Thermus thermophilus: one gene and its partner. Each later gene encodes a partner of the first gene's protein in a complex. Links are inferred from orthologs where the notes say so. Each region holds a gene or a part of one and is shown on either strand. Other genes may lie near its edges. The genes, in order: groL and metK.

The links.
Region 2: the proteins of groL (region 1) and metK are in contact, whole or in part, in a cryo-EM structure (PDB 8P4O), measured with the Escherichia coli proteins. The link is inferred for Thermus thermophilus from one-to-one orthologs.

What each region holds. Positions count from the first base shown.
Region 1 is NZ_AP025158.1:119,616-122,898, reverse strand. The notes cover bases 22-2,996. They hold groL (chaperonin GroEL), read left to right. Parts: upstream 22-680; coding sequence 681-2,312; downstream 2,313-2,996. Other genes in these bases: TthTMY_RS00740 (thermostable carboxypeptidase 1), read right to left, coding at 2,377-2,996; groES (co-chaperone GroES), read left to right, coding at 363-668; TthTMY_RS00755 (TrmH family RNA methyltransferase), read left to right, coding at 22-265. In the rest of the region: more of TthTMY_RS00755, read left to right, coding at 1-21; more of TthTMY_RS00740, read right to left, coding at 2,997-3,283.
Region 2 is NZ_AP025158.1:255,942-259,136, reverse strand. Bases 298-3,184 are described here. They hold metK (methionine adenosyltransferase), read right to left. Parts: upstream 2,387-3,184; coding sequence 1,208-2,386; downstream 298-1,207. Other genes in these bases: murI (glutamate racemase), read left to right, coding at 2,481-3,184; TthTMY_RS01550 (GGDEF domain-containing protein), read left to right, coding at 298-1,107. In the rest of the region: more of TthTMY_RS01550, read left to right, coding at 28-297; more of murI, read left to right, coding at 3,185-3,195. UniProt on the Escherichia coli protein: Catalyzes the formation of S-adenosylmethionine (AdoMet) from methionine and ATP.

The DNA of each region.
Region 1 (3,283 bases):
CCGCTTCCTGGAGGAACAAAACCTCCCCCTGGTGGCGGCCACCCCCGAGGGGGAGAGGCTCTACTGGGAGGGGGACTACCGGGGAGGGGTGGCCTTCCTCCTCGGGGCGGAGGACAAGGGCCTCCCCGAGGCCTGGAAGAGGCGGGCCCAGGTGCGGGTGCGGATCCCCATGCGGGGGCGAGCGGACAGCCTCAACGTGGCGGTGAGCGCCGCCCTCCTCCTCTACGAGGCCCTGCGGCAGCGTTCGGGGGGCGCACCCTTATAACCCTCCCCTCAACCCCCTTGACAAAGGGGCGCCAGGCCGGGATAATGACCCTTGGTTTGACACTCTCACCCTTTGGGCGTCAAAGGAGGGAGTGGATATGGCCGCGGAGGTGAAGACGGTGATCAAGCCCCTAGGCGACCGGGTCGTGGTGAAGCGGATTGAGGAGGAGCCCAAGACCAAGGGCGGTATCGTGCTCCCCGACACCGCCAAGGAGAAGCCCCAGAAGGGCAAGGTGATCGCGGTGGGCACGGGCCGCGTCTTGGAGAACGGCCAGCGGGTGCCCCTCGAGGTGAAGGAGGGGGACATCGTGGTCTTCGCCAAGTACGGCGGCACCGAGATTGAGATTGACGGCGAGGAGTACGTGATCCTCTCCGAGCGCGACCTGCTTGCGGTCCTGCAGTAAAGGAGGTGGACTATGGCGAAGATCCTGGTGTTTGACGAGGCGGCTCGCCGGGCGCTGGAGCGTGGCGTGAACGCCGTAGCCGACGCGGTGAAGGTGACCCTTGGCCCCCGGGGCCGGAACGTGGTCCTGGAGAAGAAGTTCGGCTCCCCCACCATCACCAAGGACGGGGTGACGGTGGCCAAGGAGATTGAGCTGGAGAACCACCTGGAGAACATCGGGGCCCAGCTCCTCAAGGAGGTGGCCTCCAAGACCAACGACGTGGCCGGTGACGGGACCACCACCGCCACCGTGCTCGCCCAGGCCATCGTCCGGGAGGGCCTGAAGAACGTGGCCGCCGGGGCCAACCCCCTCGCCCTCAAGCGGGGCATTGAGAAGGCGGTGGAGGCCGCGGTGGAGAAGATCAAGGCCCTCGCCATCCCCGTGGAGGACCGGAAGGCCATTGAGGAGGTGGCCACCATCTCCGCCAACGACCCCGACGTCGGCAAGCTGATTGCCGACGCCATGGAGAAGGTGGGGAAGGAGGGCATCATCACGGTTGAGGAGTCCAAGAGCCTCGAGACCGAGCTCAAGTTCGTTGAGGGGTACCAGTTTGACAAGGGGTACATCTCCCCCTACTTCGTCACCAACCCCGAGACGATGGAGGCGGTCCTCGAGGACGCCTTCATCCTCATCGTGGAGAAGAAGGTCTCCAACGTCCGTGAGCTCCTCCCCATCCTGGAGCAGGTGGCCCAGACGGGCAAGCCCCTCCTCCTCATCGCCGAGGACGTGGAGGGCGAGGCTTTGGCTACCCTGGTGGTCAACAAGCTCCGGGGCACCCTGAGCGTGGCCGCGGTGAAGGCCCCCGGCTTCGGTGACCGCAGGAAGGAGATGCTCAAGGACATCGCCGCGGTCACCGGCGGCACCGTGATCTCCGAGGAGCTCGGCTTCAAGCTGGAGAACGCCACCCTCTCCATGCTGGGCCGGGCCGAGCGGGTGCGCATCACCAAGGACGAGACCACCATCGTCGGCGGCAAGGGCAAGAAGGAGGACATTGAGGCCCGGATCAACGGCATCAAGAAGGAGCTGGAGACCACCGACAGCGAGTACGCCCGGGAGAAGCTCCAGGAGCGCCTGGCGAAGCTCGCGGGTGGCGTGGCCGTGATCCGGGTGGGCGCCGCCACTGAGACCGAGCTCAAGGAGAAGAAGCACCGCTTTGAGGACGCCCTGAACGCCACCCGGGCCGCGGTGGAGGAGGGCATCGTGCCCGGCGGTGGCGTGACCCTCCTCCGGGCCATCAGCGCCGTGGAGGAGCTCATCAAGAAGCTGGAGGGCGACGAGGCCACGGGCGCCAAGATCGTGCGCCGGGCCCTGGAGGAGCCCGCCCGCCAGATCGCCGAGAACGCCGGGTACGAGGGCTCCGTCATCGTCCAGCAGATCCTGGCCGAGACCAAGAACCTCCGCTACGGCTTCAACGCCGCCACCGGGGAGTTCGTGGACATGGTGGAGGCGGGCATCGTGGACCCCGCCAAGGTGACCCGCTCCGCCCTGCAGAACGCCGCCTCCATCGGCGCCCTCATCCTCACCACCGAGGCCGTGGTGGCGGAGAAGCCCGAGAAGAAGGAGTCCACCCCCGCCTCCGCGGGCGCCGGGGACATGGACTTCTAAGCCCTAGCGGCTAGAGGGGCCGGGCCCCGAGGGCCCGGCCCCTTTCTAAGGGCCAGGGAGGGCGTCAGCCGTAGAGGGCGGCGTACTTTTTCTCCAGGTAGGCCAGGAAGGGCCCGGCGCTCGGGGCCTTCCCCGTGACCCGCTCCACCAGGACCCGGGGGCGGAAGCGGCTCCCCTCGGCGTGGATCCGCGCGCGTGTCCAGTCCAGGAAGGGCTGGAACTCCCCCCGGGCAAACCTAGGCTCCAGGGGGCCGAGCTCGGCCTCCGCCTTCTGGAAGAACTGGGCGGCGTAGAGGTTGCCCAAGGTGTAGGTGGGGAAGTAGCCGAAAAGCCCCCCCGCCCAGTGGACGTCCTGCATGACCCCGTCCTTGTAGTCCTTGGGGGCCACGCCCAGGTGGTCCCGGTACTTCTCCGCCCACGCCTCCGGCAGGTCCTCGGGAGAGAGCTCCCCGCGGAAGAGGGCGAGCTCCAGCTCCAGGCGCACCAGGATGTGGAGGTTGTAGGTGACCTCGTCCGCCTCCACCCGGATGAGGGAGGGCTCCACGGCGTTGATGGCGAAGTGGAAGTCCTGGAGCTTCACGTCCCCTAGGCTCGCGAAGACCTCCTGGGCCCGGGGGAAGAAGCGCTCCCAGAAGCCCAAGGAGCGGCCCACCAGGTTCTCCCAGGTGCGGCTTTGCGACTCGTGGACGCCTAAGGAGACCGCCTCCCCCCTCGGGGTGCCCCAGTGCTCTCTGGGCAGGCCCTGCTCGTAGAGGGCGTGGCCCATCTCGTGCAGGGTGCCGAAGATGCCCGCGTTGAAGAAGTCCTCATAGTAGCGGGTGGTGATGCGCACGTCCCCGGGGCCGATGGCGATCTCAAAGGGGTGGGCGGTGGGGTCCAGGCGGCCCGCCTCGAGGTCGTAACCGCAGGCGGAAAGGAGCTCCAGGGCGAAGCGCCTTTGGGCCTCCACGGGGAAGGGACGGTGGAGGATG
Region 2 (3,195 bases), 140 kb from region 1 along the record:
GGGGAGAAGGGGCAGGATGGGGCCGTGATGGCCCCAAGGAAGGTGTACGCTAAGGGTAGCTTGCACCCCACCCTCGAGCTCCTGGACCCCTTGAACCCGGTTCGGCGGCGGATGGCCCTCTGGCTTCTCCCCCTGGGAGCCCTCCTCGCGGGGGTAGCCTACTGGGCCTCGAGGCCGGGGGGCGTGGACCCCGTGGACCGGGTCTTCCTGCCCCTGATGGGGATAGGCTTCCTCCTCCTCGCCCTTCTCCTTTGGCGCCTTCCTTCCTCGGCCCGGTGGGCCATCCCCACCGCCCACGCCCTCGTCGCCTCCTACCTCCTCTCCACCCTGGGCTACCAGCTCCTCTTCCAGCCCAACCCCATGGGCCTCTCCCCCGCCGCCTTTTGGGTGCCCTTCTTCTACTTCTCCAGCTACCTCTTTTTCCCCGCTCGGAAAGCGGTACGCCTGGCCTTCCTCTACCTCATGGCTCTTTTCCTCCTGGCCCTACTGGGCACCTTCCGAGGGCACTTCCAGGCCATCCACCTCAACGCCTTAGCCCAGTTCTTCGGGGCCAACCTGGCCTACGTGGGCCTCCTCTACCTGCTGGTGCAGCTGAAGGAAGGGTATCTGGAAGCCCAGCTGGACGCCTACACGGATTTCCTCACGGGCCTTCGCAACCGGCGCTACCTGGAGCTGGTGCTGGAGCGGGAGCTATTCCGCGTGCAACGCTACGGCCGCCCCCTCTCCCTCGTGGTCTTGGACCTGGACGGCTTCAAGGGGATCAACGACACCTACGGCCACGAGGTGGGGGACCGGGTGCTCAAGGCCCTGGCGGCTTGCCTCGAGGGCCACGTGCGCCAGAGCGACCGGGCGGTGCGCCTGGGAGGCGAGGAGTTCGCCGTGGTTATGCCGGAAACCTCCTTGGCCCAGGCCATCCACTTGGCGGAGCGGCTCCGCCAAAAGGTGGCGGCCCTGAAGGTGCCCCCGGTGGAACACCTCTCCGCCAGCCTGGGCGTGGCCCAGGCCAGCCCCACCGACTCGCCCCTCTCCCTCCTCCGCCGGGCGGACGAGGCCATGTACCGGGCCAAGCGCAAGGGGAAAAACCGGGTGGAGGCGGCCCCCAAATAAGTGCCCCACCGCGGCTTTCGCCGCGGTGGGGGCCCCAAAAGCTCTTCCTAAGCGCACGGACGCTTACCCCTATGCTGGCCTAAGCCCGCATGGGGTGGCCTCAAAGCCCCGCCTCCCGCCTCAAGGCCTCCACCCGGTCCGTCTCCTCCCAGGGGAAGCCCGGGCGGCCGAAGTGGCCGTAGGCCGAGGTGGGGGTGTAGATGGGCCGCAGGAGGTCCAGCTCCTCAATGATGGCGAGGGGCCTCGGGTCAAAGACCTTCTTGGCGATCTCCGTGAGCTTCTCGTCGGGCAGGACCCCGGTGCCGAAGGTCTCCACCCTGAGGGAAACGGGCCTGGCCTTGCCGATGGCGTAGGCGAGCTCCACGAGGGCCCTCCTCGCAAGCCCTGCCGCCACGATGTTCTTCGCCATGTAGCGGGCGTAGTAGCTGGCGGAGCGGTCCACCTTGGTGGGGTCCTTGCCGCTGAAGGCCCCGCCCCCGTGGGGCACCGCCCCCCCGTAGGTGTCCACGATGATCTTCCGGCCCGTGAGGCCGGTGTCCGCGTGGGGGCCGCCCAGGATGAAGCGGCCCGAGGGGTTGATGAGGTACTCCGTCTCCCCGTCCTTCAGGTACTCCGGGGGGATGGCCTGGCGCACCACCTCCCGGATCAGGTCCTCCCGCAATTGCTCCTGCTCTACCTCGGGGGAGTGCTGGGCGGAGACCACCACGGTCTTGACGTAAAGGGGCTTATCCCCCTCGTAGACCACGGTGACCTGGGCCTTGCCGTCGGGCCGGAGGTAAGGCAGGAGCCCCGTCTTCCGCACCTCGGCGAGGCGCATGGTGAGGCGGTGGGCCAGGGTGATGGGAAGGGGCATGAGCTCGGGGGTCTCGTCGGTGGCGTAACCGAACATGAGCCCCTGGTCCCCCGCCCCCACCCGGTCCAGGGGGTCCGTGGACTTGAGCACCCGCCACTCGTAGGAGAGGTTGACCCCGCCGGCGATGTCGGGGGACTGCTCGTCTATGGCGGTGAGCACGGCGCAGGTGTCGGCGTCAAAGCCGTACTTGGCCCGGGTGTACCCCACCTCCCGCACCGTCTTGCGCACCAGGTTGGGGATGTCCACGTACCCCTCGGTGGTGATCTCCCCCGCCACGAAGACGAGCCCGGTGGTCACCAGGGTCTCTGCCGCCACCCGGGCCTTCTTGTCTTGGGCGATGAGGGCGTCCAGGATGGCGTCGGAGATCCGGTCGGCCAGCTTATCCGGGTGCCCCTCGGTAACCGATTCAGACGTGACCAGCCTCAACGCGCGCACCTCCTTTACCCCGATGCCCCCTTCGGGGCAACCCTGATAGTATAGCACCCCCCCTTTTCCGTCCAGGGAGGTAGGATGGGGGCCCGTGAAGGACCCCAAGGCCCCCATCGGCGTCTTTGACTCCGGGGTGGGGGGGCTCACGGTGCTCAAGGCCCTCCGCCGCCTCCTGCCCCGGGAGGAGTTTCTCTACTTCGGGGACACGGCCCGCGTGCCTTACGGCGGCAAGCCCCTCGCCATGGTGCGCCGCTTCGCCTGGGAGATCGCGGGCTTCCTCCTGCGGCAAGGGGTGAAGGCCATCGTGGTGGCCTGCAACACGGCGAGTTCCGCCGCCTTGCCTGACCTCGCCGAGGACCTTTCCGTGCCGGTCTTCGGGGTGGTGGAGCCCGCCGCCAGGGCCGCCCGGGGCTTCCGGAAGGTGGGCCTCATCGGCACCCAGGCCACCGTGGAAAGCGGGGCCTACCCCAGGTACGTGGACCTGGCCTGGGCCCAGGCCTGCCCCCTCTTCGTCCCCTTGGTGGAGGAGGGCCTATGGGACGACCCCGTGGCCCTCCTCGTGGCCCGCCACTACCTCGAGGACGCCCCCAAGGACCTCGAGGCCCTGATCCTGGGGTGCACCCACTACCCCTTCCTCAAGGGGGCCATCGGCGCGGTCCTCCCTGGGGTGGTCCTCCTGGACTCCGCCGAGCTCACCGCCCAGGAGGTGGCGAGGGCCCTCGAGGCCGAAGGGCTCCTCAACCCGGAGGGCCGGGGCCGGACCTTCCACTTCGTCACCGGGGACCCGGAGGCCTACCGGGCCTTGG